DNA from 4 places in the Allobosea sp. 2RAB26 genome. Region 1 is predicted to be linked to each of the others. Evidence: predicted binding sites of a transcription regulator. Region 1 holds the regulator's gene; each other region holds the start of a gene.
The links. Region 1 encodes PhoB, which activates phosphate uptake and scavenging genes when phosphate is short. Its sites were predicted from a motif close to TGTCATNNANCTGTCAT; they were not measured.
Positions count from the first base shown of each region.

Region 1 (7,721 bases):
AGGCCGCCGACATTACCGGCGCGGGCGCGACCTTCCCCTTCCCGATCTACTCGAAATGGGCTGAAGCTTATAAGAAGGAGACCAATATCGGTCTCAACTATCAGTCGATCGGCTCAGGCGGCGGTATCCGGCAGATCAAGGCCAAGACGGTTGCGTTCGGCGCGACCGATGCCCCGCTCAAGGGCGAGGACCTGACCAAGGACGGCCTGATCCAGTTCCCGACCGTCATGGGTGGCGTCGTTCCGGCCGTCAACATTGCCGGCGTCGAGCCGGGCAAGCTGAAGCTCACCGGCGCGATCATCGCCGACATCTATCAGGGCACCATCAAGAAGTGGAACGATCCCAAGATCGTCGCCATCAATGCCGGCCTGACCCTGCCTGACGCCAACATCAACCCGGTCTATCGTTCGGACGGCTCGGGCACGACCTTCGTCTTCACCGACTATCTCTCGCGCGTTTCGCCGGACTGGAAGTCGAAGATCGGCACCAACACGGCCGTGCAGTGGCCGGTCGGCATCGGCGGCAAGGGCAATGAGGGCGTCTCGGCCTCCGTCAAGCAGGTCGCGAACTCGATCGGCTATGTCGAGTACGCCTATGCCAAGCAGAACAAACTGGCCCATGCGCTGGTCGAGAACGCCGACGGCCAGTTCCCGGCTCCGGACGACAAGTCCTTCCAGGCCGCTGCCGCCAATGCGAACTGGAACGAGGCTGCCGGCTTCGGCATCTCGTTGAACAACCAGAAGGGCGCCCAGGCCTGGCCGATCACCTCCGCCACCTTCCTGCTCGTCCATGCCAAGCCGGAGAAGCCCGAAGAGGTGCAGTCCGCGCTGAAATTCGTCGACTGGGCCTTCAAGAACGGCGACAAGCTCGCGCTCGATCTCGACTACGTGCCGCTCCCGGCCAACGTCAAGGATCAGGTCCGCGCCGCCTGGAAGGGCGCCACCGACCCGGCTGGCAAGCCGATCTTCTGATCCATGCTATGACGCGAGGCGGGTTGTTCCCGCCTCGCGTTCGACTTTGTGAGACCCGTTTCCTCGTGCTTCTTATGCGACCGGAGTAACCACGGATGGCTGCCGTGACAGACCAGATGGCCGCGCCCGGCGCGCCCGCCATTCGCCGCACTCCAAAGGGCACCTTCGACATTGTCTTCCGCAATGCCAGCCGGGCCGCCGCGCTCTTCGTGCTGGTGCTGCTCGCGGGCATCATCGCCTCGATGATCATCGGCGGCTGGCCCGCCTTCCGCGAATTCGGCCTTGGTTTCATCACATCCAGCGTCTGGGACACCCAGAACGAGCAGTATGGCGCCTGGCCTGCCATCGTCGGCACCTTGTCGACCGCGCTGATCGCGCTGGTCCTTGGCGTGCCGCTCTCGCTCGGCATCGCCGTCTACCTCACCCAGCTCGCGCCGCCCTGGTTCAAGCGCCCGGTCTCGACGACGATCGAGCTGCTCGCCGCCGTGCCCTCGATCATTTACGGCATGTGGGGTCTCTTCGTTTTCGTGCCGCTCTTCGCGGCCTATGTGCAGATCCCGGTCTCGAACATCGTCGAAGGCATTCCGCTGGTCGGCACCGTGCTGTATTCGCGCTCGCCCTCGGGGCTCGGCATCCTGACGGCCGGCATCATCCTCGCCTTCATGATCATCCCCTTCATCGCCTCGATCACCCGCGACATGCTGGAGCAGATCCCGTCCGTGCTGCGTGAGAGCGCCTATGGCATCGGCGCCACGACCTGGGAGGTCGTGCGCCATGTGCTGGTGCCGCAGGCCGGCGTCTCGATCATCGGCGCGATCATGCTCGGTCTTGGCCGCGCGCTTGGCGAGACCATGGCGGTGACCTTCGTCGTCGGCAATGCCAACCGGCTTTCGGCCTCGATCATGGACCCCGGCTCGACCATTGCCTCGCGCATCGCCAACGAATTCAACGAGGCGATGGGCCTGCAGCTCAACGCGCTGATCGCGCTCGGCTGCATCCTCTTCTTCGTCACCTTCGTCGTCCTCGTGATCGCGCGTATCCTTGTCGCGCGCGTCAAGTCCTTCTGAGCGGAGCCTGGCCATGAACAGCGCCGTCACCCCGCCCGCAACGACGCCTCATCAGGTCTGGGGCCGCGTCCGCCCCGCGCGTCGCACCGCGGATCGGGCGATGAAGATCATCGCCACCAGCTTCACCCTTCTCGCCATCTTCGTGCTGTTCTGGATTCTCGGCATGCTGCTCGTGAAGGGGATCGGCGGGCTCTCCGTCGCGACCTTCACCCAGGTCACGCCCGGTCCCGGCAGCGAGGGGGGCGGCCTTGCCAACGCCATTGTCGGCTCGATCGTGCTGACCTTCCTCGGCATCGCCGTGGCGACGCCGGTGGGCGTGCTCGCCGGCACCTACCTTGCCGAATACGGCAAGGGCTCCAAGCTCGCGGACTTGATCCGTTTCATCAACGACATCCTGCTCTCCGCGCCGTCGATCCTGATCGGCCTCTTCGTCTACGTCATCCTGGTCGAGCCATTCCGCGGCTATTCCGGCTGGGCCGGCGGCGTGGCGCTGGGCATCATCGCGATCCCGGTGATCGTACGCACCACCGAGGACATGCTGCGCCTCGTGCCGAGCTCGTTGCGTGAAGCCGGTGCTGCGCTCGGCGCCCCGCCTTCGGTCGTCATCACCAGCGTGACCTGGCGGGCGGCGAAATCCGGCATGGTCACCGGTATCCTGCTGGCCCTGGCGCGCATCGCCGGCGAGACGGCGCCGCTGATCTTCACTGCGCTGAACAACAATTTCTGGTTCTCGCCCAGCCTCGTCGGCGGCGTCTCCAACCTGCCGGTGACGATCTACCAGTTCGCCTCCGCCCCCTATGAGAACTGGCAGCAGCTCGCCTGGGCCGGTTCGCTGATCATCACCGTCTCGATCCTGTGCCTCTCGCTTATCGCCCGCCGTATCGTGCGGGGCGGCAAATGAACGGCCTTAAACCCTCGTCGCGTTCGATCTGAAGGAACAAGTCGATGCTTTCGACGCTGGAACTGAGCCCGCAAGCGCTTGATGCCGAGGCCCCCGTCCGGATCGCGGTCAAGAACCTCGATTTCTACTACGGCGAGCACAAGGCGCTGAAGAACATCAATCTCGACTTCCGGGACCGCCATGTCACGGCCCTGATCGGACCGTCTGGCTGCGGCAAGTCGACCCTGCTGCGCATCTTCAACCGGATCTATTCGCTTTATCCCGAGCAGCGCGCCACCGGCGAGATCCTGCTCGACGGCCGCAACGTCATCAGCAACGATATCGATGTGAACGAGCTGCGCTCGCGCGTCGGCATGGTGTTCCAGAAGCCGACGCCTTTCCCGATGTCGATCTACGACAATGTCGCATTCGGCATCCGCCTCTACGAGAAGCCGCCGAAATCCGAGCTCGATGACCGCGTCGAAGGTGCGCTGCGCCGCTCCGCGCTCTGGGACGAGGTCAAGGACAAGCTGAAGACCTCCGGCATGGGCCTGTCCGGCGGCCAGCAGCAGCGCCTCTGCATTGCGCGGACCATTGCCCAGAAGCCGGAAGTCATCCTGTTCGACGAGCCGACCTCGGCGCTCGATCCGATCTCGACCGGCAAGATCGAGGACCTGCTCGAGCAGCTCAAGACCGACTTCACCATCGTCATCGTCACCCACAACATGCAGCAGGCGGCGCGCATCTCGCAGTACACCGCCTTCATGTATCTCGGTGAGGTGATCGAATTCGACGCCACCAACACCATTTTCATGAACCCGCACAAGAAGCAGACGCAGGACTACGTCACCGGCCGCTTCGGCTGAACCGGCGCCCAGCCTTCCAACTGCTTTGCCGACAAAGGATACGCCGCGATGACTGATCACATCGTCCGCTCATATGATGCCGATCTCGAGGGGATCCGCCGCAGCCTGGCCGAGATGGGGGGCATGTCGGAGCGCATGCTCGGCGATTCGACAGTCGCCCTGGTGCGCCGCGACACCGGGCTGGCACAGAAGGTCATCAGCGCCGACCAGCGCCTCGACAATCTGCAGCGCGAGGTAGAGGAGAAGGCGGTGCTCACCATCGCCCGGCGCCAGCCGCTCGCCAACGACCTGCGCGAGCTGATCTCCGCCATCCGCATCGCCGCCGATATCGAGCGTGTCGGCGATCTCGCCAAGAATATCGCCAAGCGCGCGGTCGCCATCTCCGGCCAGTTCCAGCCGCCGTCGCGCGCGGTCGTCGGCCTCGAGCATATGAGCCGCCTGGTTCAGGCCCAGCTCAAGGACGTGCTCGACGCTTACGCCGTCAGCAACGAGCAGAAGGCCATGGAGGTCTGGCGCCGCGACGATGAGATCGACGCGCTCTATACCTCGCTCTTCCGCGAGCTGCTCACCTATATGATGGAAGACCCGCGCAACATCACCTTCTGCACGCATCTCCTGTTCTGCGCCAAGAATGTCGAGCGCATCGGCGACCACACCACCAACATCGCCGAGACGATCCACTATCTCGTCACGGGCGAAGCCTTGGACGCAGCCCGCCCGAAGCTCGACACGACCAATATCCTTCTGGACGCCGCCACCGGTGAGTGACCGGCGCCCGACACCTTTGGGACCGAGTGAGACATGCCTGCACGCATCCTGATCGTTGAGGACGAAGAGCCGCTGACCCTGTTGCTGCGCTACAATCTCGAAGCCGAGGGCTTCGAGGTCGACAGCGTCGCGCGTGGCGACGATGCCGAGCTGCATCTGCGCGATCATACGCCGGACCTCGTGCTGCTCGACTGGATGCTGCCGGGCCTTTCCGGCATCGAGCTCTGCCGGAGGCTGCGGACCCGTCGCGATACCGAGCGGGTGCCGATCATCATGCTCACCGCCCGCGGCGAGGAAACCGAGCGTGTGCGCGGCCTCGCCACCGGGGCCGACGACTATGTCGTCAAGCCGTTCTCGCTGCCCGAGCTGATCGCCCGCATCCAGGCGTTGCTACGCCGCGCCAAGCCGGGTCATGTCGCCGGCCTGTTGGCCGCCGGCGATCTCGAACTCGACCGCACCACCCGCCGTGTCCGCCGCTCAGGCAGCGAGCTGCATCTCGGCCCGACCGAGTTCCGCCTGCTCGAATTCCTGATGCAGGCGCCGGGGCGGGTCTATTCCCGGGCCCAGCTGCTCGACGCGGTCTGGGGCCGCGACGTCTATATCGACGAGCGCACCGTCGACGTCCATGTCGGCCGGCTGCGCAAGGCGATCACTCCTGACAACGCCAAGGACCCGCTGCGGACCGTGCGCGGTGCCGGCTATGCCTTCGACGAGACCTTTGCGCGGAGCTGAGACTTGGATCATCGGGGACTTGGATCATCGGGCCGGATATCGAATCCGCCCGACGATCTAACCGTCTATGGTTGCATCGGCCTTCCCGAAAACCGCAATCCACCTTTCGGGCCGATACCCTAGCGCGGCCCTGCGATGATGATCGCCGCGCCGGCGAGGCAGATCAGCCCACCGATAATGTCCCAGCGGTCGGGGCGAAAGCCTTCCACGGCCCAGAGCCAGACGAGCGAACTGACGATGTAGACGCCGCCATAGGCGGCATAGGCCCGTCCGGCGGCTTCGCTCTCCGCCAGCGTCAACAGCCCGGCGAACAGGGCGAGCGAAAACAGTCCGGGTACGAGCCACCAGACCGGCTTGCCGAGCCGGAGCCAGCCCCAGAACGCGAAACAGCCGGCGATTTCGAGAATGGCTGCGCCGAGATAAGCGGCGATGGTCGGCATGGTTCGTCCCTGTCGATGGCCTTCGGGGCGGGATTACCCTTGACCGCAGGGCGCGCTGACGGCAAGCCGGACCGATGCCCACACATCACGTCGCCATCATTGGAGCAGGGCCCTCCGGGCTGATCGCGGCCGAGCGCCTCGCGGCAGCCGGGGACACCGTCACGATCTACGATCGCATGCCCTCTCCGGCCCGCAAATTCCTGCTGGCCGGGCGCGGCGGATTGAACCTCACCCATTCCGAATCGCTCGACGGCTTCCTGCCCCGCTATCGCGATGCGCAAGCCTGGCTGGAGCCGGCCATTCGCGCCTTCCCGCCACAATCCCTGCGCGACTGGGCCGATGCGCTCGGGCAGGACACGTTCGTCGGCAGCAGCGGCCGCGTCTTCCCGCGCGCCATGAAGGCCTCGCCCTTGCTGCGGGCATGGCTGCGCCGGCTCGAGGGCCTCGGTGTCAGCTTCGCGCCTGGTCATCGCTGGACCGGCTGGAGCGCGGCGGGAGCTCTGACGTTACGGCACCGCGATGGCGCCGAGGTCGAGGTGCGGCCCGACGCGACGCTGCTCGCGCTCGGCGGCGCGAGCTGGCCACGGCTGGGTTCGGATGGTGGCTGGGCGCCCTTGCTGGCGGCGCGCGGAATTGCGATTGCGCCGCTGCGCCCGGCCAATGGCGGCTTCACGGTCGATTGGTCCCAGACCATGCGAGAGCGTTTTGCCGGAGTACCGTTGAAACGCATCGTCCTGAGCTTCGGCGGCCAATCCGTGCCCGGCGAGGCGATGATCGATGCGACGGGTCTGGAAGGCGGCGCGGTCTATGCACTCTCTGCCCCGATCCGCGAGACGATCCTGCGCGAGGGCAGGGCGGTCATCACCATCGATCTGCGGCCCGATCACGAGGCGGCGCTGCTGGTCCAGCGCCTCGCGCATCGTCGCAAGGGCGTGACGATGAGCAATCATCTGCGCAAGGCTGCAGGTCTTGCTCCATCCGCGATTGCGCTGCTGCGCGAAGCGGCGAAGGGGCCACTCCCCGAAGACGCGGAGAGGCTGGCCGCACTGATCAAGGCCGCGCCTCTGGTGCTGACCGGTCTCAGGCCGATCGAGCGGGCGATCTCCACCGCCGGTGGCGTCGCCGCCGCGGAGATCGAGGAAGGCTTCATGCTGAAACGCTTGCCCGGTACCTTTGTCGCAGGCGAGATGCTGGATTGGGAGGCGCCGACCGGCGGCTATCTGCTGCAGGCCTGTTTCGCGACCGGAGTCGCAGCTGCAGCAGGGATTCAGGCCTGGCTCGCGGATAGCTGAACGATCGCCTCAGGCGATCGCGATGATCTCGACCGCCTCAGTGCCGATGCTGACGCTCTCGCCAATGCCCTTGCCCATCAGCGCGCTCGCCAACGGCGCGACATAGGGCAGCGTTCCGTGTGCCGGATCGGCCTCGTCCTCGCCGACCAGCCGCCAGTTCTGCTCGCGCCCATCAGCCCGGCGGATCGTCACTGTCGAGCCGAAGCGGACGATGTCGTGCCTTTCCTGCGCAGGGGCCAGCTTGGCGCTGGCGCGCCGCGCCGCCCAGTAGCGGAACTCGCGCCGCGTCTGAGCGATCTCGGTGCGGTCGCCTCCGGCCAACGCCGCCGCGTGTTCGTCATGCCAGCGCGCCAGCTGGGCCTCGATCTGTGCGAGCCCTTCAGGCGTCACGAGGTTTGGGTGAGGCGAGACTGGCCGGTCCGGCAGCTCGTCCAGGGTCCCTCTTTCCTCGGCTTCCTTGACGAAGGCGCGAGTCATTCTGGCCTCCTCCTATTGATCTCGGCACATCCGGCGAACCGGACCACAGCTTTCAGTGTTACGTCCTCACGACTGCTTGCGATGCAGCGCCAACCCGATGCTGGAATCTGAAGCGGCGATCACTTGGAGATGGGGATCAGGCACTGCCGAAGACAAGACCCGAACAGTCTACACCCCCGTGTCCGGCCGCACCATCAAGAGCAGAGCCATCGCGCGCTGCCCCTGGCC
Region 1 is NZ_JBFRGS010000007.1:326,907-334,627, forward strand. Features, by position in the region: gene pstS (phosphate ABC transporter substrate-binding protein PstS) at 1-971, shown strand, start outside; gene pstC (phosphate ABC transporter permease subunit PstC) at 1,067-2,038, shown strand; gene pstA (phosphate ABC transporter permease PstA) at 2,052-2,939, shown strand; gene pstB (phosphate ABC transporter ATP-binding protein PstB) at 2,984-3,784, shown strand; gene phoU (phosphate signaling complex protein PhoU) at 3,833-4,552, shown strand; gene phoB (phosphate regulon transcriptional regulator PhoB) at 4,586-5,284, shown strand; gene AB4118_RS16675 (YnfA family protein) at 5,404-5,724, opposite strand; gene AB4118_RS16680 (TIGR03862 family flavoprotein) at 5,799-7,016, shown strand; gene greA (transcription elongation factor GreA) at 7,026-7,493, opposite strand.

Region 2 (7,721 bases), on a different contig from region 1:
GGCTCACGCGGCCGCCAATGCTCTGGGCGATGGCGATGTCCAGGGTTCCCCCGCCAAGGTCGTAGATCAGGAAGATCCCATCGCCCTGGCGACTGCGCATGACGCTCATCACCGCCGCAACGGGCTCCTGCATCAGGGCCACCTTGCCGAGCCCCGCCGCGCGCGCAGCCTCGATCGTGGCGTCCTTCTGCATCTGGTTGAACGCCGCCGGCACGGTGATCACGGTGGCCACGGTCTCGTCGTTGCGGATCTGCTCCGGCAGATAGCCAAACAGCGTGCGAAGGATCTCGGAAGAGCATTCCTCGGGTGTCATGGTAATGCCCACGGAGGGCAAGCGGATTGGCGTCGAGGTACCTATGTGCCGCTTGAACAGCATGGCAGTGCTGTCCGGATTTCGCGGTGCGTTCTCGTAGGCCCGCTGCCCGATATAGCGGTTGCCGCGCCGGTCGATCGCGATCGCCGACGGCGTCACGTCGTTCTGCTCGGGGCTCTTGTAGAGCTGGACGGTCTCCCCGTCATAGGAGCAGATTGCGCTGTTGGTGGTGCCCAGATCAATGCCGACGTAGTGGCTCATCTTCCAACCTTCTTGAGCATGACCGTGCCCATGCGCAGCAGGCCGGCAGAATTCATCACGATCGGATCGATCGTTTCCGCGACGACCAAGGTGTCGTCTGGTCCAAAATCGGCAATATTGAGGGGCGTGGCGGCGGTCCCGGTGTCGAATTGCTGGCCTTCGAGGTTCACCAGGCGCATTCCCGATGCTCCCAGGCAGCTTTCGACCTTTCCGAGGAAATATCGATGCTGGTTCGTGAACCGTGTCGCTTCCAGTGGGTCCAGCTTGGACAACGCTCGCCCGAAGAGCTTCTGGAAACGCCAACTTTCAAGTGCGAGCTCAAGAAGCGCGTCCTCGGCCCTCTTGGCCGCCTGATCGGGATCCATCGACATTTCCGTAGGGTAAGACGGCTCTTGGCATGACCGGCGCAGCCGGAAATAGCCACACGCTAGAATTGTATGAGATTCGTATTCGACTGCAATGGCTTGCTCACGCTCTTCCCCTTCGCAAACCGATGAGGCGCACTTGCTCGGCGCATGGGCCGCATGGGCGAGATTGGCCTTCCCCGAGCACGGACAGAGTCGGAAGGCTGAATACCTGCAAGCGGCTGCATTTCAGCAGCGTCAGGCCTCGCCCTGATCCGTGCGCCCCGTGCGAGAACGCCAGCACCGGCAAAAATGACGGTGACTCGTGCGAGGAACTTGCCGCTAGCGGTCAGACGGCGTCGTGGCGCGGAGCATCACATCCGGCTCGATGATGATCCGTTGCTGCGCGTTGCGGCCGGCGAACCCGGCCGAGTTGGAGGCGATGCGACTCGCCCAGGAGCCAGCTCTGACGATCGAGCATCTCCAGATTGGCGGGGCACAGACGAGCTGCACGCTGCCGCTCGACATGCCCCTGTCTTCGGTCGCGCTCGTCGCCCTGGTGCGGCGCGATGGCGAGGTACCTCATGCGCCGACAGAGCCGAAGGCGCGCCGCTTCGGCGGCCTCAACGGCGGCAGCAACACGGTGCTGTTCTGGGAGCCGGCGGCGCATGGCGGCGTGCAGCTCTTCGACGTGCTCTGGAGCGCGACGGAAAACGGGCCGTGGCAGGTCATCAACCCGGTCGGGTTGCTGTCGAGCGTTTACCTGCATGCGACCCAATCAGAGGGGCATTATCGCGTCAGGGCGCGGGACCTGTTCGGCCGGACCAGCCAGGAGTCGACGACGATCAAGGCCTGAGCCGATCCCTCACGTGAGAAGGAAGAGCTTCGATCCCTGCGGCGTGCCAAACGGCCGTTGCGCCAGAACGCCGACTGACACCGACCGCGGCACAATACGCGCGGTCGGCGTCAGCAGCGCCAGGCCGTGCTCAAGCAGCTGCTGCCCGCGTGAAGTGGCTGGGTGAACTGCCGACCTCGCGGCGAAAGGCAGTGCTGAAGGCACTCGCCGATTGATAGCCCACCGCTGCAGCAACAGCCTCCAAAGGCGGCGCGTCGCGCTGGAGCATGCCCTTGGCCAAGGCGATGCGCCACTCGATCAGATATTGCATCGGTGGCACTCCAACCTTCCGATTGAAGCGCTCGCTGAAAGCCGAGCGGGACAGGCCCGCCTGCCGGGCCAGCGCATCGACCGACCACCCGCGCGCCACGTCGCCATGAAGATGCCGCAGGGCGCGGGCGAGAAGCGGATCCGCAAGCCCCGCCAGAAGCCCTGGCCGCACCGCTGCGCCCGCGCTTTCTGCGTGGAAGCGAAGCGCCTCCACGAGCAGGACCTCGATCAGCCGGTCGACCACGAGGTCGCGTCCCGGCCGGTTGGCGAGCGCTTCGTCGCTGATCAGGTCGATCATCCTGGCGAGGCGCTCCGCCGCCGGATCGGCAGCCCGGATATGGACGAGGCCCGGCAACAGGCCGGCGAACAGGCCGCGATTGCCGGGCTCCAGCTGAAAGTAGCCGCCAAGCTGCTTGAACTCGGCCTCTGGCGGCTCGGGACGCGCCCTCGCGTCGCTCATGCCCGGGACGCGGCTGTCGAGGTCGCCCGTCTCCGGAATGGTGCAACCGCGCATCGGTCGGGCAGGCCGTCCCTGGATGCCCTGTTGATGTTGGGGCAGCCGTGGTCGGATGGTATTCAACAACATGCAGGGCTGTCGCCATCCTGTCATGTGCGGCTGCAACTAGCTCACCCCATCCAAGGGATCACGGATTATCGGAGGTTGGGGATGCAACTGAGAACGCTTTGGCATGCGGTAGCAATTGGCAGCGCCTTCGCTGCGGCCCCTGTCGCCGCGCAGACGATCTATCCCATCAACCGTGCCGAAATCCTCGAGGGCTCGCGCTTCGACTTCAAGGTCGAGTTCCCGAACGCGCCGACCTCGGCCGACGTCGCGGTCACGATCAACGGCAAGCCGGCCGCCGAAATCTTCGGCAAGGCCACGATCTTCATGCAGAATGAGGAAGGCCAGAAGCATTCGGCGCTGTGGCTGCGTGGCGCGACGCTTCCGGCGGGCAATTATACCGTCGAGGCGACGCAGGGAACCAACAAGGCGACGGTCAAATGGGAGGTCTTCGCCACCACCCAGCCGCGCCGCGCCAAGAACGTCATCCTCTTCATCGGTGACGGCATGTCGGTCGCCAACCGCACCGCGGCCCGCATTCTCTCCAAGGGCTGGGACGAAGGTCGCTACAATGGCGAGCTCGCCATGGACGACATGTCCAACATGGCGCTGATCTCGACCTCGGGCACGGACTCGATCGTGACCGACAGCGCCAATGCCGCCCATGCCTACACCACCGGCCATAAATCCTGCGTCAACGCACTCGGCGTCTACTGCGCCAAGAACGCCCTGACGCTCGACCATCCCAAGGTCGAGACCATCGCCGAGGTGATCAAGCGTCGCGGCAAGATGGCGATCGGCGTCGTCACCAACTCGGAAATCGAGGACGCGACCCCGGCTTCGATGGTGGCCCACACCCGACGCCGCTCGGATTTCAACGACATCGTCAAGATGTTCCACGATGTGCAGCCCGACGTGATCATGGGCGGCGGCTCCCCGAACTTCCTGTCCAAGACGACCCCCGGTTCGAAGCGGACCGATGAGCTCGACTTCATCGCCAAGTTCAAGGAGGCGGGCTACACGCTCGCGACCACCAAGACGGAAATGAACGCGGCTGTCGCGGCCGGCTCGAAAAAGCTGCTCGGCCTCTACAACACCGGTAACATCGACGGCGCGTTCGATCTGCGGCTGACCAAGAAGGGCACGGTTTCGAAGTTCCCCGACCAGCCGGACGTGGTCGAGCAGACCAAGGCTGCGCTCGACATGCTCAAGGGCAACGAGGACGGTTTCTTCCTGATGGTCGAGTCGGCCCGCATCGACAAGTACAGCCATTCGCTCGACTGGGAGCGTTCGGTGTTCGATACGATCATGCTCGACAACGCGGTGAAGGTGGCGAAGGACTTCGCCGGCGACCGCAACGACACCCTGATCATCGTGGTGCCCGATCACGCCCATCCGATCTCGATCATCGGCACCTATGACGACGACCGTCCGGGCCAGCTCCTGCGCGACAAGCTCGGCGTCTACGCCGACTCCGTGCCGCCGAACTACGGCCCGCTCGACGCGGACGGCTACCCCACCAAGGTCGACACCTCGCGCCGCCTCGCAGTGGTCTATGGCAGCTATCCCGACACCTGCGACACCGGCCGCCCGGACATGACCGGCGAACGCGTGCCGGCGGTCAAGGGCCCGGATGGCAAGACCAATATCGCGAACGAGAAGGACTGCACCGGCCCGCTGGCCGCGCGCAGGACAGGCAACCTGCCCTTCGACGCCAATAGCGGCGTCCACTCCGCCGACGACGTGATCCTGACTGCGATGGGCCCGGGCGCGGAGAAGTTCCGCGGCCATAAGCCCAACACCTATGTCTTCCGCGTCATGGCGGAAGCGCTGGCGCTGGGCGGCAAGTAAGTAAGACAGCGAGTAGGCCGGCCATCCGCCGACAGGGACGAGCGATGCAACGGCAACGCCATGAGATGCTCGCCACCCGCCGCGTGACCCTCACGGGTCTCGCGGTGGCCCTGCTTTGCAGGGATGTCCGAGCGGCGGAGCCGGCCACGATCGCCTTCGACGGCCTCTACAAATCCTTCGGCGTGCTCGGCTTCCAGTTTTCCGACCGCGTCACGGCCCTGCGCGGACAAGAGGTACGTCTGACCGGCTACATGGCGCCTCCGCTGAAGCCGGAAAGCCACTTCTTCGTGCTCACGCGCGAGCCGCTGGCGATCTGCCCGTTCTGCCAATCGGATGCCGACTGGCCAGTCGACATCGTCGTCGTCTTCATGAAGGAGATCACGCCGATGGTCAGCGCCGGTCGCAAGGTCGTCGTGTCGGGTCGGCTGGAGATAGGCTCGGCCACGGACCCGGAAACCGGCTTCGTCAGCCAGATCAGACTCGTCGATGCCCGCTTCACACTCGCCTGAGCGATCCGCCGCTCGAACATTGCGGCTTTCCAGCGTGACGCTCGACCATCGCGGCGGCGACGGGCGCCCTTTCCGCGTGCTGGACATTCCCGAACTCACAGTGCCTTCCGGCGCTCATATTGGTTTGCGCGGCCCCTCGGGCTCCGGCAAGACCTCGCTTCTGCACCTGATTGGCGGGCTGATCGTGCCGAGCACAGGCAAGGTCTCATGGGGCGAGACGGAGATCTCCTCCCTGTCGCCCGGCAATCGCGACCGCTGGCGTCTCTCGACGCTCGGCTTCGTCTTCCAGGATTTCCACCTGATCCCGGAACTCGACATCCTTGCCAACATCACGCTGCCCACGACCTTCTCATCCTGGAGGGTTGGCCCGGCCGAGCGGGAGCATGCCGAGACCGTCGCAGCGCGCATGGGGCTCACTGATCTGCGCCGCCGGACAGGAGTACTTTCACGTGGCGAGCAGCAGCGGGTTGCGATTGCCCGCGCGGTCTGCCGGCAGCCTGCCATGATCCTCGCCGACGAACCCACGGCCAGCCTGGACGCGGCCCATGCCGATGAGGTGGGCGCCTTGCTGGTCGATGCGGCCGTTGAGGCCGGTGCCACCTTGATCTGCGCCACGCATGATGCCGCGCTCCTGGCGCGGATGAAGCACCGGCTCGATATCAAGGCCGCGTCTCCGATTGCGAAGCAGGCCGCATGAACCCCTTCGCAATGGTCCTCGCCGATCTTCGCGCCCTGCGTTGGACCGCAGCCGCGATAGTCGCCCTGATAGCGCTGGCGGTCGCGGTCGGCGTGGCGATCGGCGCGCAGGAGCGGGCGCTGCGGCAGAGTTCGGCCGCCGCGGCCGATGACTTCGCCCTCCTCATCGGTGCACCCGGCAGCCAGACCCAGTTGCTGATGTCGACGGTCTATCTGCAGCTCGACGCGATCCCGCTGATGGAGGGAAGCGTCCTGCAGTCGCTGGCCCGGGACGAGCGTGTCGCCGCCTTCGCGCCGATCGCCTTCGGCGACGTCACCCGTGGCTATCCGATCATCGGCACGACCGCGGCCTTTGCCACGCGCTGGGGCCGCGTCACACCGAGCGAGGGGCGCCTCTTCGCCAGGGAAGGTGAAGCCTTGATCGGCGCCGATGTCGACTATCGGCTCGGCGAGAGCGTCACGCCGTCGCATGGCGTTGCCGGCCAGACTCACAAACCGGGTGAGGCGGACGAGGACGAGGCCGGACATCGCCATGCCGGCCACGACTACACTATCGTCGGCCGCCTACCCCCGGTCGGATCGCCCTGGGACCGCGCGATCCTGGTACCGATCGAGAGCGTCTGGGAGGTTCACGGGCTCGGCAATGGACACGCCGGGGGAACCGAGACGATCGGGCCGCCCTTCGATGGCGTGCCTGTGCCCGGCGTGCCCGCGATCGTCGTCAAGCCGCGCAGCGTGGCCGGGGCCTATGCCCTGCGCAGCCAGTATCGCCAGGGCGGGACGATGGCGTTCTTTCCCGCCGAAGTCCTGGTCGGGATCTATCGTTCGCTCGGCGACGCGCGTGGTGTGCTTGTCTTCGCTTCCACGCTGAATGCGACGCTGGTGCTGGCCTCGATCCTTCTGCTGCTGATTGCAGTGACCGGGCTGCGGCGGCGGCGCTACGCCGTATTGCGTGCCATGGGCGCATCCCGGCTCTACGTCCTGCTCGTGATCTGGCTCGGTATGGCCCTGCTGATGGCGCTCGGCTGTATCGCCGGGCTGTTGCTCGGAGGTGCTGCTGCCGGCGTCGTGTCAGGCCTGATCGAGGCGCAGACCGGCCTTCGCCTCACGATCGCGCTGGACAAGCCTGAATTCCTGCAGATCGCCCTGCTGTTCGTCGTCGGCACCGTTCTCAGCCTGCTGCCGGCGATCGCCTCGTTCACCAACCCGATCGCGTCGGGACTGCGCGACTGAAGCGTGGCTGCTCCCGCTTCGCTGCCGAAGGTCAAGGTCGAACGGCCGCGGCTGATCATGGTGCCATTCCCAGCGGTTAGTGCTCGATTAACGAAACCGTCCAACGATCGCAACGCAGGGTTGTCATCGGCAGCGATGAGCCTAACCTCTCGCCGCACCATGATGGCATTCGAGGATGGCGATCGATGGCGGTCAAAAACGCGATGATCAGGAATGCGTGACGAACGACCAGAGCGCCGCCGAAACCGCGCTCCCGAGTTCCCTGGCCGGCGCCCAATCGTGCTGAATTCGGAGGCCGATTACCTGCGTGCTTGTGCGCGTGCCGGTGAGATCCACGCCGCAGCCGCCCATAATCCGATGACGGACCTTGAGCTCGAACGGCTCGCACTGGCGATACTGACCTGGGAATTGAAACGGGGTGGAAGTGACGTCTAGGGACGACACTGCATGTTGTGCCCGGGCCATCGCGGCAATGAACTCATCCTTCCGAGGAGATTGGCCGTCGGTCTTGCAGAGGCCTCCCCCCTGCCCCTGTGCCGCCCGGCACAGGCCCCGAACGCACGCATGGCCCGCAGGATCATTGCGTTCGGAGCACGCCTAGCCCGACAGGCTCGCAAGCTCCCGGACCAATTCCTGCCGCAACCAGGCAACCGATGGGTGTGCTCCCATCGTGCGGTGCGACAGCATTGAGATCTGAAGCGCCGGGCTTGGATAGGGCGGATCACGGAATTCAAGCCCCGGATTCTGCTCCGCCAATTGCTTGGGGACGAACGCAATCATGTCGGTG
Region 2 is NZ_JBFRGS010000005.1:373,353-381,073, reverse strand. Features, by position in the region: gene AB4118_RS12240 (Hsp70 family protein) at 1-574, opposite strand, end outside; gene AB4118_RS12235 (hypothetical protein) at 571-939, opposite strand; gene AB4118_RS12230 (hypothetical protein) at 1,361-1,774, shown strand; gene AB4118_RS12225 (helix-turn-helix transcriptional regulator) at 1,905-2,543, opposite strand; gene AB4118_RS12220 (alkaline phosphatase) at 2,751-4,496, shown strand; gene AB4118_RS12215 (hypothetical protein) at 4,541-5,005, shown strand; gene AB4118_RS12210 (ABC transporter ATP-binding protein) at 5,040-5,702, shown strand; gene AB4118_RS12205 (FtsX-like permease family protein) at 5,699-6,934, shown strand; gene AB4118_RS12200 (hypothetical protein) at 7,214-7,369, shown strand; gene AB4118_RS12195 (LysR family transcriptional regulator) at 7,532-7,721, opposite strand, start outside.
Region 2: a site for PhoB is predicted at 2,677-2,693, ahead of AB4118_RS12220 (alkaline phosphatase). Genes of this name have one in related genera too.

Region 3 (7,721 bases), on a different contig from region 1:
GTACGGGAGAGCTCGGCGACAAGCCAATCCTGATGACGAGCTATCTGAAGACGTCGGAAACGCAGGACTACGTGGTCGTGGCACGCGATTTCGATCTGCGCGAAGCCGTGCGCGAGGTCGATGCCAAGATCGATCTCGCGGTGGCGATCCCGCCTTGCAATCCCTGAGCGGTCAGCCGCTCAGCGGCTCTCCCGCCTCACCATGAAGGCGAGCTTCTCGAACAGGCTGACATCCTGCTCGTTCTTGAGCAGCGCTCCGTGCAGGGGCGGGATCAGCTTGCGCGGGTCGCGCTCACGCAGGACCTCGGGGCCGATATCCTCGGCGACCAGCAGCTTCAGCCAGTCGAGCAGCTCCGAGGTCGAGGGCTTCTTCTTGATTCCCGGAACTTCGCGCACCTCGAAGAACAGGCGTAGCGCCTCCTCCATCAGCCGCTTCTTGATGCCGGGGAAATGCACTTCGACGATCGCCTGCATCGTCTGCGTATCGGGGAAGCGGATGTAGTGGAAGAAGCAGCGGCGCAGGAAGGCGTCCGGCAGTTCCTTCTCGTTGTTGGAGGTGATGATCATCACCGGGCGCTGCGCGGCCCGAACCGTCTGGCCCGTCTCGTAGACATGGAACTCCATGCGATCGAGCTCGAGCAGCAGGTCGTTGGGGAACTCGATATCGGCCTTGTCGATCTCGTCGATCAGCAGCACGGGTCGTTCGCCCGAGGCGAAGGCTTCCCAGAGCTTGCCGCGCTTGATGTAGTTGGAGATATCGGACACCCGCGGGTCGCCGAGCTGGCTGTCGCGCAGACGGCTGACCGCGTCATACTCGTAGAGACCCTGCTGGGCCTTGGTCGTCGATTTGATGTGCCAGGTGATCAGCGGCGCCTTCAGGGCCGATGCGATCTCCTCCGCCAGCACGGTCTTGCCGGTGCCCGGCTCTCCCTTGACCAGCAGAGGCCGCTCCAGCCGGATCGCCGCGTTGACCGCGACGGTGAGATCCTCGGTCGCGACATAGGAATCGGTGCCGGCAAAACGCATGGAAACCCCTTCGAACAATGCGGGCGGAAGCTACGGGCCGTCTCCGCCAACGGCAAGTTTTTTGCTGGGGTCCGCACAAGCGCTTGTATCGCAAGCTCTTGGACCGCAAACATGATTCGCCCCCTGAATCGGCAACGCGAGGATAGCTTGGCAGCCACGATCGACCCCTCGGCCTATAAAGACGCCATCGTCGTCCTCGCCACGGCCGGCGTAATCGTGCCATTTGCCAAGCGCTTCCGCGTCAATTCGATTGTCGCCTTCATGGCCTGCGGCGCGCTGCTCGGCCCCTTCGGATTGGGCGGCCTCGTCTCTTCGGTGCCGCTGCTGCGCACGATCACCGTGTCCGACTCGAGCACATTGACCGGCCCCGCCGAAATCGGCGTTGCCTTCCTGCTCTTCGTCATCGGGCTCGAGCTCTCCTTCGAGCGCCTGATGACCATGCGCAGGCTGGTCTTCGGCCTCGGGCTCGGGCAGGTCGCGCTGTCTGCCGCAATCATCGGCGGCGGCGCCTTCCTGCTGAAGCAGCCCGCTGCGGCGGCCTTGATCATCGGCTTCGGCCTCGCCCTGTCCTCGACCGCCATGGTCGTCGAACTGCTCTCGGCCAAGCGCCGCATGATGACCTCGGCCGGGCGCACCAGCTTTGCGATCCTGCTTTGCCAGGATATCGCGGTCGTGCCCTTGCTCTTCCTCATCGCCGTCCTCGGTGCGCAGAATGGCGGCTCGCTGATCGCCGGCCTTGCGCAGGCGCTCGTGCACGCCTTCGCAGCGATTGCCGGCATTGTGGTGGTCGGGCGGCTGGCGCTTCGTCCGCTCTTTCGCCTTGTCGCCTCGACGGACAGCTCCGAGAGCTTCCTTGCCGCAACTCTGCTGGTGGCACTCGGCACGGGACTTGTGGCCGCAACAGCTGGCCTCTCCATGGGCCTCGGCGCCTTCATCGCCGGCCTGCTCCTGGCCGAAACCGAGTATCGGCGCGCCATCGAAGTCACGATCGAGCCGTTCAAATCCCTGCTGATCGGCGTCTTCTTCCTGATCGTGGGCATGAGTGTCGATCCCGCGCAGCTTGCGGCCCAGCCCGCAATCATCCTCGGCATCGCGGCCGGCCTTCTCCTGACCAAAGTGCTGGTTGTGCTGGGCCTGGCCCGGCTGCTGGCTCTCTCCGTCCCGACAGCGCTCGAGACCGCGATCATGGTCGCTCCGGGCGGCGAATTCGCTTTCGTGCTGCTCAACGCGGCTGTCGGCGCGAAGCTTGTTGACCAGCACGCGGCAAGCCTCGTGCTTGCCGCGGTGTCCCTCACCATGGTGGCGCTGCCATTATTGGCTCGTGTGGCCCGCCATATGGCGGCGCGTTTCGCACCGCCGGTGATACTGCCTGAGGAGGCTACGATCCTGCCGCCCGACGACCATACGGGGCGTGCGATCGTCATCGGTTGCGGCCGGGTTGGCAGGCTCGTCGGTTCGATGCTGGAAGAGCACAAGAAGCCCTATATCGCGCTCGACTCCGATCCGATCCTGATCGCCGGCCAACGGCGCGCTGGCCGGCCCGCCTTCTTCGGCGACGCGACCAAGCCAGACTTCCTGAAACTCTGCGGCGTGGTCGACGCAAGCGCCCTGATTGTCACGATCCACAACCACCGTGCAGTCGATGAGATCGTCAAGGCGGCAAGGGCTCTGCGCCCCGATCTCGTCATCGTGGCGCGCGCCCGCGACGCCGCCCATGCCCGGCATCTCTATGAACTCGGCGTCAACGACGCAGTGCCGGAGACCATTGAGGCCAGCCTGCAATTGTCGGAGGCAGCACTTGTCGGGCTTGGCGTGCCGATGGGCCTCGTCATCGCCTCCGTGCACGAAAGGCGGGACGTGTTTCGGCGCGAACTCAAGCCCGCTGCCGCTCCTGCACCTGCGCTTCCCCGGCACGGGCGTTCGCGAAGGTTGTGATGTTCTGGACCGAGGCACGCTGGGAAATCCGCTGGATATGCCCGTAGAACTGCTCGGCACTGCTCTGCCAGCTATGGCCTGCGGCAAGTCCCAGGCAGGCTTCGCGCGGGATGCGCAAGGCCGCTAGCGCTGCGCGCCGCAGATCCTCGTCCAGCACGGCGGCACCACTGCCGGCAAAGACATCGCTCGGCCCCTGCACCGGAAAGGCGGCAACGGGCAGCCCGCTTGCCGCGGCTTCGAGCAGCACGATACCAAAGGTGTCGGTCAGGCTCGGAAAGACGAAGACATCCGACGACGCATAGATCGCGGCCAGGTCGTCGCCCTCGCGTGTGCCCAGGAACGTCACATCCGGGAAGGCCCGCTGCAGATCCGCGCGCGCCGGGCCATCGCCGACGACGACCTTGCTGCCGGGCAGGCGCAGCGACAGGAAGGCATCCAGGTTCTTTTCGACCGCGACGCGCCCGACGCTGAGGAAGATGGGACGCGGCAGGTCGAGCACGCTTGCCTGGCGCGGATGGAACTGCTGGAGATCGACGCCTCGCCCCCAGCGCAGAATGCGCTCGAACCCGTTCTCCTTCAGTTCGGCCTCGACTGTCGCGGTCGAGACCATGACCCCGGCAGCCGCCCCATGGAACCGGCGCAGGAACTGGTAGCTCCAGCGTTCCGGGATGGGCCAGCGGGCCGCGACATATTGCGGGAACCTTGTGTGGTAGCTCGTCGTGAACGTCCGCTTCTGCGCGAGGCAGACGGCGCGGGTCAGCCAGCCGATAGGCCCTTCCGTCGCGATATGGATGTGATCCGGCCCAAAATCGGTGATGCGCCGGGCGATGGCGCCCTGCGTTGCCAGCGCGATGCGGATATCGGGATAGGATGGCAAGCCAATCTGCCGAAATCCCTCGGGCGTCAGCATATGCGGCGTCACACCGAATGACGGTCCTGCCTCGACCATCCGCTCCAGCGACCGGACGACCCCATTGATCTGGGGGCGCCAGGCGTCCGTCGCGATGAGGACGCGCATCAGGCGGCCTCGCTGACCAGAGCCGGCAGCGGGATCGGCCGCACGGGCTCGCTCTTCAGCCGGTATTGCGGCCAACGAATGACCTCGAAGCGGCCGTCATGATGCTCGACCACAGCCGTGCAGCTTTCGACCCAGTCGCCCGTGTTGATGTAGGTGAGCCCGTCGATCTTGCGATGTGCGGCGTGGTGGATATGGCCGCAGACGACGCCGTCCGCACCATGGCGGCGGGCCTCGGCGGCAAGGCAGATCTCGAACTCGCCGATATAATTGACCGCATTCTTCACCTTCTGCTTGGCCCAGGCCGAGAGCGACCAGTGCGGCAGATGGAAGAGGCGACGGACCTTGTTGACGACCGTATTGGACGCAAGCGCGACCGTGTAGGCCCAGTCGCCCAGCAGGGCGAGCCATTTTGCGTTGCGCACGACCAGATCGAACAGATCGCCATGGATCACCAGCAGGCGCTTGCCGTCGGCAGTTTCGTGCAGCGCATGGTCGGCGATGTGGATTCCGCCGAACTCGCTTCCAGTGAAGTCGCGGAGGAAATCGTCGTGGTTGCCGGTGATGTAGATCAGCCGCGAACCCTTGCGCACCTTGCGCAAGAGCTTCTGCACGACGTCGTTATGCGCCTGCGGGAAGTACCAGCCGCTCTTCAGCCGCCAGCCATCGATGATGTCACCCACGAGATAAATCTGCGGAGCATCATAGGCCCGCAGGAATTCGAGCACGAGATCGGCCTGTGCTCCTCGCGTTCCCAGATGCAGGTCGGAGATGAAGATGCTGCGAACCTGCTTCGCCTCGTCCTCGTCGCTCATGCCGCCAGCCCATCTTGTTGCATTGCTTGCGGCGTGTGTCTGATTTGCATTGCGCTTTGATGACGCAGACCTCAATCCGTGGTTCTGCTCAGCTGAACATCAGCGAAAGCTCGGGAGAAACGCGATGGATTTGGGTATTGCCGGCCGTACGGCCATCATTTGCGCATCGAGCAAGGGGCTTGGCCGCGGCTGCGCCGAGGCCCTCGCAGAGGCCGGATGCACCGTGGTCATCAACGGCCGCGACGCGACCACGCTGGAGGCCACGGCAAGCCAGATCCGGGCCAAGTATGGAGCAACCGTGATCGCGGTCGTTGCCGACGTGTCGACCCGCGCAGGTCAGGACGCGCTGCTCGCCGCCGCGCCGGAGCCGGACATCCTGGTCAACAACAATGGCGGCCCACCGCCGAAGCCGTTCCGCGAAGTCTCGCGCGAAGCGCTGCTCGAAGGCGTCATCCAGAACATGGCGACGCCGGTCGAACTGATGCAGCGTGTCGTCGACGGCATGATCGCGCGCGGCTTCGGCCGCATCGTCAACATCACCTCGATGAGCGTGCTGACCCCCTTGACCGGGCTCGATGTCTCGTCGGGCGCACGCGCCGGTCTGACCGCCTTCTTCTCCGGCGTCGCCCGCGAGGTCGCATATGCCAACGTCACCATCAACAACATCCTGCCCGGCATGTTCGATACCGATCGGCTGAAGGGCTCGACCACCAAGATGGCGGCGATCAAGGGGATCACGCCCGAAGAAATGACGAAGGGCCGCATGGCCGAAATCCCGGCGAGGCGCTTCGGCAGCGCCGAGGAGTTCGGCAAGGCCTGCGCCTTCCTGGCAAGCGCCCATGCCGGCTACATCACCGGCCAGAACCTGCTGATCGACGGCGGCGTCTTCAAGGGAACGTTCTGAGACGCGGCAAGACCAGCATCTGCCCCGGTGAGCCTTGCTGTCCGGGGCAGGAATTCTCTCCCAGTTCCTGCCGCGCAAGACCCGCATCCAGCACGCTTCCTCGGCACGCATGCGCCGCCGCGGGCATCAGGGTTGCAAGCATTGCGCTTGGACCGGACGCGCGAACGTGATCTAGAGGGACCAAGTCTTTTATAAGACTCTCTCCCCCGACACGTACGCGCAGCACCGTTGTCTCCTCTCCTCGGCATCACGCTCAAGCTGATCTCGGCTTTGTCTTTCACCCTGATGTCGGCTGGCATCAAGGCGATCGCGGCCCGTTATCCGACAGGTGAACTCGTCTTCGTCCGGTCCTTCTTTGCGCTGATCCCGCTGCTGCTCTGGCTCGGCTGGCGCGGCGAAATTCCGGCTGCCCTGAAGACCAAGAATCTGCGCGGCCATTTCAAGCGGGGGGTGATCGGTTCGACCGGCATGTTCTGCGGCTTCGTAGCCTTGAGCTTTCTGCCGCTCCCGGACGCGGTCGCGCTCGGCTATGCCGCGCCGCTCGCAGTCGTCGTGCTTGCAGCTCTGGTGCTGAAGGAGCGTGTCCGCATCTATCGCTGGAGCGCGGTGACGATCGGCTTCATCGGCGTCCTGATCATGCTGTCCCCGCATCTGGGCAGTTTCCAGATCTCTGGCAGCAATGCACCGGCAATCGGCGCGGCCTTCGGCCTTGCCGGCGCGTGCTGCTCGGCTTTTGCCTCGATCGAGGTGCGGCAATTGACCATGACGGAGCGCACCGGCGCGATCGTCTTCTATTTCACGCTGATGACGACGACGCTCGGCCTCTTCACCATTCTGCTCGGCTGGCGAATGCCCGATCTTCAGGACGCCGCACTCATGGTCGCGATCGGCATTCTTGGCGGGCTCGGCCAGATTTTCCTGGTCCAGGCCTATCGCTACGGCGACGCCTCGCTGATCGCGCCGTTCGAATACTCGACGATGCTCTGGGCCGTTACGATCGGCTGGTTCGTCTTCGGCGACTGGCCGGCTTCAGCCGTGCTCATCGGCGCAGCCATCGTCATCGCATCCGGCATCTATGTGATCCTGCGCGAGAAGCAGCTCGGTCTGCTCAAGCGGGAGACGCGCGAGGTCGGCCCGACGCGGGCGACCTGAGAACACGGGCAGAATTGTGTGAAAGGCGCCCCGACGAAGCCGCCCTCGGCCGTCGCCCGCCCCTCTCCGGCTTGCTCCTTCCAACTGGAACAGGCATTGTCCGGTTAGACAAACGTTTGTTCGCTTCCGCAAACGATCAGCATTCGTGTGACAGGTATCAGGATGGGTATCGAGACCAAGGAACGTGGCGGGCGCGAGCTCGAATCCGGAGCCCAGGTCATCTCGGGCCAGCTCGGCAAGACGATCCAGCGCCTGCGCAAGGCCTATAATCTCTCGCTTTCCGAGCTCGCGGAGCAGTCGGGCGTTGCCAAGTCGATCATCAGCCAGATCGAGCGCAACGAAACCAACCCGACACTGGCGACGATCTGGCGGCTCTCGCAGGCCCTCGACATCTCGATCGAGCGCGTGCTGTCGAGCGGCGAAGAGGAAGCCTTCATCGACAAGACCACCCGCGCCGATACGCCGATTCTGGTCTCAGAAGACGGCAAGCTCAGGCTCGCCATCATCGGGTGGATCAAGACGGTCGAATGGCTGCAATGGTACGACGTACAGGCCGAGCCCGGCGGCGAGCTCGATTCCGAAGGTCATCAGCGCGGCTCGATCGAGTCGCTCTCCGTGACCTCCGGCGAGTTCGAGGTCGAGGTCGGGGACGTGATCCAGCGCGCCAAGGCGGGCGAGACGCTGCGCTACCGCTGCGACCGCCGCCATATCGTCCGCTGCGTCGGCGACCAGCCCGGTTCGGCGCTGATGGTCTGCATCCTCAAAGCGGCGGTGATGGAGTAGACGCTAAAGCACCGGCCTGAAGAGTGGATTGCGGTCTCGCGAAGGCCGATCCAAACGCAGAAGGTTGGATCATCCCGGGCGGCCAAAGGCAG
Region 3 is NZ_JBFRGS010000010.1:185,638-193,358, forward strand. Features, by position in the region: gene AB4118_RS20735 (hypothetical protein) at 1-167, shown strand, start outside; gene AB4118_RS20740 (AAA family ATPase) at 180-1,025, opposite strand; gene AB4118_RS20745 (cation:proton antiporter domain-containing protein) at 1,173-2,960, shown strand; gene AB4118_RS20750 (glycosyltransferase family 4 protein) at 2,899-3,978, opposite strand; gene AB4118_RS20755 (UDP-2,3-diacylglucosamine diphosphatase) at 3,978-4,790, opposite strand; gene AB4118_RS20760 (SDR family oxidoreductase) at 4,915-5,694, shown strand; gene AB4118_RS20765 (DMT family transporter) at 5,923-6,846, shown strand; gene AB4118_RS20770 (helix-turn-helix domain-containing protein) at 7,009-7,629, shown strand.
Region 3: a site for PhoB is predicted at 4,839-4,855, ahead of AB4118_RS20755 (UDP-2,3-diacylglucosamine diphosphatase). Genes of this name have one in related genera too.

Region 4 (7,721 bases), on a different contig from region 1:
CCCGACGCACCAGCGGGTTCTCGAGCTGCGGGTGCGTCTTGTCGAAGGTCGTCAGGCGGTGATTGGCGATCAGGCCGCCGAGCACCTCATGACGCGGGTTCTTCTCGATCTCGCTGATCTGGTCAGGCGGGATATCGCAGGCAAAGTCATACTCGCCCGAACGCAGACCGTTGATGCGGGACGCCGTCTCCGGCACCTCGACAAACCGGATCTGCCTAAGCGGCGGCCGGCCGCCCCAGTAGGCGTCATGCGCGACGAGCGTCAGCGACTGGTCCGGCTTGAACTCGGCGATCCCATAGGGCCCTGTGCCGACGGGCTTGCGCGCCCAGTCGAGCCAGCTTCCAGCCTCGGCAAAGGCCTTGCGCGAGACGATGATGCCGACATTGCGCGAGATACGGCCTTCGAGCGTCACGTCGGGTGTCTTGTTGACGAAGCGAACGGTCTGCGGATCGACGATCTCGATTTTCTCGAAGCCCGGGAAGGCTCGCCTCGCCACCGCCACCACCTCGGCGGGCGGCTGCTTGCCGGCGGCGCCGGCAGTCACCGAACCGAATAGCCCGGCCGTGCCCGCCTGCCCCGCTCCGCCCCACATCCGTTCGGAGCCGAAGGAGAAGGCGACGTCCTCGGCAGTCATGGTCTCGCCATTATGAAACGTCACGCCCTGGCGTAGCGTCAGCTCGACGGTGCGGTCGTCGATGCGGCGCCAGGCCGTGGCGAGGCCCGGCCGGAGCGACAGGTCGCCGGCCCAGTCGGTATCGATCAGGCTCTCGGCATAGCTGTAGAAGGTGCGAGTGCCGACATTGGACTGCTCGCGCAGCGTTTCCAACGTGTTGGAATTGGCGATCTTCTGGACCGCGATGGTGATCGAGGGCCGGTTATCGGCCTGCGCGATCGCGAAGCGCGGCAGGATCAGGGCACCGGTCGAGGCCGCGCCGAGGCCAAGCGCATGGCGGCGTGTCAGATGGGTCAAGGAACCCTCCAGAAGTCATCGGAAACAGAAAACGGCGCGCCCTTTCGGGGCGCGCCGCGATAAGACTGCGTTCAGCTCCGGCCGCCCCAGTTCTCGGCGCGGAAATCCATGGCGAAGGCCGGCGAGGCCTTCCAGGCCAGTGCCTTGGGCTTGGCCGTGAAGGTCGCGTTCTGGTGCAGCACCGTATAGGCCGGGTCCTCGCGCTCCGTGATTTCCAGCATGCGGCGGAACGCAGCCTTGCGGCGGGCGCGGTCGGTCGAGGTTTCGAGTTCGACCGAGAGCGTGTTCATCTCGTCATTGCGCCATTCGCCGGCCTGCTGCTGCTGGCCGTTTGGACCGTGCTGGGCGACGATCGAGGAGACGGGATCGTTGAAGGGCGCCGAATTCGACCAGTCGCGTACCGCCCGGGTCGGCGTGCGCTCGAGAATCTGCTGCCAGTTCTCCTTGACCTGGATTTCGACGTTGAGCCCCGCCTCTTTCCACATCTCGACCAGGACCTGCGCCGTGGCAGTCTGGTTGGTGTAGTAGTTGTTGAGCAGCCGATAGGGGATCGGATCGCCCTTGTAGCCGGACTGCTTGACCAGCTCGCGCGCCAGCTTCAGATCGAAGGCCGGCACCGCCCAATCGGCGTGGTACATCTCGCCATAATAGGGCCATTGCAGCCCCTTCGGCACGACGGTACGGCCGGCCCAAAGCGATTCGACGATCGCCTGCCGGTCGATCGAATGTGTCATGGCGCGGCGAACCAGCGGATTTTGCAGCTGCGCATGGTTCTTGTCGAACACCGTCAGGCGGTGATTGAGGATGGTCCCGCCCTGTACCTCGAAGGCGGGATTCTTCTCGATCTGCGAGATCTGGTCCGGCGGGATATCGCAGGCGAACTGGTACTGGCCGGAGAGCAGCCCGTTGATGCGGGACGCCGTCTCCGGCACCTCGACAAAACGGATCGACTTCAGCGGCGGGCGGCCACCCCAGTACTCGTCATGGGCCTCGAGCAACAGCGAGACGTCCGGGCGATACTCGGCGATCCGGTAGGGGCCTGTCGTGACCGGCCTGGTCGCCCAGTCGCTATAGGTCTTCGCCTCTTCGAAGGCGCGACGATTCATGATCTCGCTGCCATAGCGCGAGATGCGGCCCTCCATCGTCACGTCGGGCGTGCCGTTGACGAAGCGCACCGTGTATTTGTCGACGATCTCGATGCCGAGCAGAGCCGGCCAGGAGCGGCGCGCCACCGCCGGCACTTCCGCCGGCAGTTCCTTGTTGGCGCGGCCACCACCCACGACGAAGTCGACCGAGATCGTCTTGCCTTGCGACGGCTGCGTGTCGCCGAACATGCGCTGTTTGCTGAAGGAGAACGCGACGTCCTCCGCCGTCAGCTCATCGCCGTTATGGAACTTCACGCCGCGGCGCAGCTTGAGCTCGACGGTCTTGTCGTCGATGCGCTTCCACTCGGTGGCAAGACCGGGAACCGTCTCGAGATTGCCGAGCCAGTTGCGGCCGATCAGCCCCTCCCAGATCGACGAGAAGAAGACACGCTCACCGACATTGGACTGCTCGCGCAGCACGTCGAGCGTGTTGGAATTGGCGATCTTCTGCACTGCGATGGTGATCGAGGGCCGGTTATCGGCCTGCGCGATCGCAAAGCGCGGCAGAATGAGGGCCGAGCCGCCGAGCGCTATTGCGCCGCGACGCGTGAAGGAACCGACCATTGTTCATCTCCTGAGGGGGTGGCGTTGGGATCGCGCTCCTCGAGCCCGCGCGGGCCGGAGCGGAAATGGGTCAGGGTCCGGTCGGCATGGATCAGCCGCCAGGACAGCGCCTTCTGGGCATAGTCGCGCACCAGGGCGGCATAGGCCGGGTCCTCGGCCAGATTGACGAACTGGTGCGGATCCTTGGCGAGGTCGAAGAAGAGCGGCGGCAGCGCGGCGAAATGGACGTATTTGTAGTGCTCGTCCTGGATCACGCAGAGGCTGGACTGATCCATGTGGAGGCCCAGCACCTGCTCCGGCTGGGAGTAGTGCACGTCGCGGAAATCGTATTCGTAGTGCAGCTCGCTGCGCCAATCCGCCGGCCGTCCCTCGCTGAGGAACGGCATCACCGAGCGCCCGTCGCAGGCGCGCGGCGCCTCGCCGCCGAGCCAGTCGAGAATGGTCGGCATCACGTCGACACTCTCGGTGAAGGAGGCCTCGATCGCACCGCGACGCTCATCCGCTCCGCGCGGGTCCTTCACCACCAACGGAATGCGGAAGCTCTCGTCGTTGAAGCCGATCTTGCCGAGCAGGTGGTGGTCGCCGAGCTGCTCGCCATGATCGCTGGTGAAGACGATCAACGTGTCGTCCCACTGCCCGGTCTCGTCGAGATAGGCGAAAACCCGGCCGAGGCAGTCGTCGATCTCGGTGATCAGGCCGCAATAGGTCGCCCGCATCTGGCGGATTTCAGCCTCGTCCAAGGTCGCGCCCGAGCCTTCTGCGCCGTGGAAGAAGGAGCCGCGCTTGATCGAGTCGATGTAGAACTTGGTCAGCGGATGCTGAGCCGCCTCGGCTTCCGGTGATTCCGCCCGCACCAACCCGGGCATATCCTCCGGGCGGTACATCGCGTGATAGGGCGCCGGCGCAACGAAGGGCGGATGCGGACGATAATAGCCGAGATGCAGGAAGAACGGCCGGCCGGCGCGCCCCTTCAGATAGGTCAGCGCGCGTTCGGTGAAGAAGGTCGAGTCGGAGAATTCCTTGGGGATGCGCGACGGCTTGTCGGTCGCGCCCGGCACCGAGTCCTCGCCCTCCGGCAGCCAGATATCCTCGCGCTTTTCCGGCAGTTCGAAGCCGTTCTGCGCCACCCAGCCGAAATAGCCGTCCATATTGGGCTCGAAGGCGCCGACCGAACGGAAACCGTCCATCAGGTCGCCGAGCACGAGGAAGCGCGGGTCGTTCTTCGAGGTCGCACGCGGGTCGGGCGTCGTCGTGGTGTAGCCGATCAGCGCAGGATCATAGCCGATGGCGCGCAGCGCCTTGCCGAGATTGAAATGGCGCTGGTCGAGCGGCACCGTGTTCTGCACGGCGCGGTGGTTCATCAGGTAGAGGCCGGTGAGCAGGCTGGCCCGGGCCGGACCGCAAGGCACGCAGGCCGTGACATGGTTGCGGAAGGTCACGCCCTCCGCGCAAAGGCGATCGAGATTCGGCGTCTTCAGGAAGGGATCGCGCCCCTCGGCCCGCATCAGATGCGGTATGAAATCGGCGCGCCATTGGTCGACGACGATCAGGAGAACATTCTGGCGTTTCATTCTCGGCAATCCAGCTGTGAGGCCGCCTGCCTAGGTCGCCTGGATGACGCCGGGATGACTGTTGGATGAAAGCCAGGGCAGCCATCTTGCGAGTGTTCGCCAAGCTGGAATGGTGACCTTGCGTCTCTGCCCAGCGCGCTGCCGGTGCGCCAGCAATGTCGGAGTTGCGCGCTGACGAAGGCGGGATGCCCCGCAGGTCACGTACGTCCAGCGCATGAGGCAAAGCCTTTCGAGCACCTCGCCGTCCAGAGGCGTTTATCCCGGTTCGAGAGCGATCTTTGAAAAGACGTTTCATTGACCGAAGCAACCTGATGCAGAATGATCATAGTATCGACGGTGTCGATCGCGGGATTTGCTGGAGCAGCTTGCACCGCGTCACCAAAGCTAAAAGCACCACGAATGCATTCGTGGGCTCCCGATTGCTGGAGACACGTTCATGACTGAATCAACATCGAAGAGAATTCCACTTTATATTCATAAAACTGCGTCTGATCGGGCGCATCGATGTTGAACACTCCTGCGTGCCGGGCCTGAACGGCACCGCGCCCCGCTCCTCCTGATCCCGCGTGGGTAACGCCGCTCAGCTCGGCCGCGGCGGAGCCATGCCGAACACCGTCGACGCCTCGGATTTGGGTCAGACAGTGTTCTGGCCCGCTCGGAACGTCCCACCACCCCTCTTTTCGGCTCGGCCGCTGGCCGGCTCGGTCGGCGAACGCACGGCTTGATCGACAGCCGTTGCGAGATCGCTGCGTCCAAACCCGCCCGCATGGCTTGAAGGATTCCCCATGAGCATCGTCACGCGCTTGCCAACAGCTTCGCCCACGATTCGCGACGAAGCAGCAGCATTCCGTGCCGCTTTCCGCCACCTCGCTGGCGGGGTCAGTGTCATCACGACCGGCGCAGGCGAGGATCGGACCGGCCTCACGGCGACCTCGGTCGCCTCGCTCTCGGCCGAGCCTCCGACCGTCATGTTCGGACTCAACCGCACATCGTCGAGCTATCCGACCCTGCAGCGGTATCGCACCTTCGGCATCAACTTCCTGAATGCGGCGCAGAAGCAGATCGCGGATCGCTTCGCCGGACGGAACGGCGAGAAGGGCGTCGAGCGCTTCCGGCACGCCGAATGGACCACCGCCGCAACCGGCGCCCCACTCCTGGTGGGCACGCTCGCCTCCCTCGACTGCGAAGTCGAGGAACTGATCGAGCGCCATTCCCACAGCATCGTCATCGGCCGCGTGCGGGCCGTCAGATTCGGCGCCGACGAAGCGGCCCTCGTCTACTGGCGCGGCGACTACGAGCGCCTCGGCTGGATGGCGGACGAGGCCGCGGCGGCGCTCGGCCTGCGGGCGCTCTGATTCCACCCGCCCCAAACCCGCACGCAGACCTGCATTCACGAAGGCCGCTCCAATGACCTATCGCCTCAGCCTGCTCGAAAAGAGCCCCGTCTTCGACGACGAGACCGGCAGCATCGCCCTCGCCCGCTCGGTCGCACTTGCTCAGAATGCGGAGCGCTGGGGCTATCACCGTTTCTGGCTCGCCGAGCATCATGGGATGGCGGGCGTCGCCAGTTCCTCTCCGGAAGTGCTGGCGGCCTATATCCTGGCCAGCACCTCGCGCATTCGGGTCGGGTCGGGCGGCGTCCTTCTCCAGCATTACAGCCCCTACAAGGTGGCGGAGAACTTCCACGTCCTCGCCTCACTCGCACCGGGCCGGGTCGATCTCGGCATCGGCAAGGCGCCGGGCGGACTGCCACTGGCGACGCGCGCGCTGCAATGGGGACATGATCCCGCCGTCCGGCGCGAGTTCGGCACGCAGTTGCGCCAACTCGGCGCCTATCTCGATCACGGAACGGACGCTGGCCAGGCCCTCGACCGGCCCCTTGTAGCGCCAATCCCGCCCGAGGTGCCGCAGCGCTTCCTGCTCGGCGGCAGCCCGGAAAGCGCGCGACTTGCCGCCGAACAGGGCTGGCAGTTCGTCTTTGCCGGTCAGCTCAATGGCGATCACGCAGCGATCGAGGCAAGCATCGAGGCCTTCGCCAATGCAGGAGGCCCTGGCACGCCGCTCCTCGCGGTGACCGCGCTGGCCGCCGAGAGCAACGAGGAAGCCGAACGGATCGCGGACGGGCTGCAGATCGTGCGTCTCTACCTCGACGATGGTCAGGCTCTCAATGTCGGCAGCGAAGCGCAGGCCGCGGAATACGCCCGGCAAGCGGGCGTGACCTCCTACCGCACGGAGTTGCGCCGCCCGAGCATCGTCGCCGGCACGCCGGGCCGGGTCCGGCGCGAGCTCGATGCGCTGCACCGGCGCTTCGGCATCGCTGAATTCATCCTCGATACGCCGGCAGCCGCCCGGCAGCAGCGGCTCGCGTCGATCGCGCTGCTCGCCGACGAAGTCCTGACGGCCGCGGCCTGACCACTTTCTCCACCGGAGCACGTTCCATGAGCAAGAAACCCATCACTTTCGGCATCATGTTGCAGGGCCCGGGCAGCCATATGAACTCCTGGCGCCATCCCAGCAGCCCTGCCGATGCCAGCGTCAATTTCGACTTCTTCGTCCGCACCGCGCGCAAGGCGGAGAGTGCCGGCATCGCCTTCGCCTTTGTCGCCGACGGGCTCTACATCAACGACAAGTCGATCCCGCATTTCCTGAACCGCTTCGAGCCGCTGACGATCCTGTCGGCGCTGGCTGCTTCGACCAGCAAGCTCGGCCTCGTCGGCACCGTCTCGACCTCCTACAGCGATCCCTTCACCATCGCGCGCCAGTTCGCCTCGCTTGATCTGATCTCGGGCGGGCGCGCCGGCTGGAATGCGGTGACCTCGCCGCTCGAAGGCTCGGGCCGCAACTATAGCCGGCCGCATCCGGAGCATGCCCTCCGCTATGAGATCGCCACCGAATATCTCGATGTCATCAAGGGCCTTTGGGATTCCTGGGACGACGATGCCTTCCCGCGGGACCGCGAGAACGGCGTCTTCTTCGACAAGGCCAAGCTCCACACGCTGGGGCACAAGGGCCGCTTCTTCCAGGTCGAGGGGCCGCTGAACATTTCCCGCTCCGCGCAAGGGCAGCCGGTCGTCTTCCAGGCAGGCGCCTCCGACGCTGGGATCGGGCTTGCCGGCAAGCACGCGGATGCCGTCTTCAGCAACAATGTCGCACTCGAGGAGGCCCAGGGCTTCTATCGCAGCATCAAGAACAGCGCCATCGCCCATGGCCGCAGCGCGAGCGACATCAAGGTCTTCCCGGGCATCGGCCCGATCGTGGGAGCGACCGAGCGGGAAGCCGAGGAGAAATACCGCGCCATCCGCGACCTCGTCTCGATCGACGAGGCCCTGCTCTATCTTGGCCGCTTCTTCGACCATCACGATTTCAGCACCTACCCGCTCGATCAGCCATTCCCCGAGCTGGGCGAGATCGGCAAGAATAGCTTCCGCTCGACCACGGACCGCATCAAGCGCAATGCGGCCCTGAAGGGCC
Region 4 is NZ_JBFRGS010000005.1:184,090-191,810, reverse strand. Features, by position in the region: gene AB4118_RS11300 (ABC transporter substrate-binding protein) at 1-970, opposite strand, end outside; gene AB4118_RS11295 (ABC transporter substrate-binding protein) at 1,042-2,679, opposite strand; gene pehA (phosphoric/sulfuric ester hydrolase PehA) at 2,646-4,250, opposite strand; gene AB4118_RS11285 (flavin reductase family protein) at 5,036-5,605, shown strand; gene AB4118_RS11280 (LLM class flavin-dependent oxidoreductase) at 5,658-6,662, shown strand; gene AB4118_RS11275 (LLM class flavin-dependent oxidoreductase) at 6,689-7,721, shown strand, end outside.
Region 4: a site for PhoB is predicted at 4,305-4,321, ahead of pehA (phosphoric/sulfuric ester hydrolase PehA). Genes of this name have one in related genera too.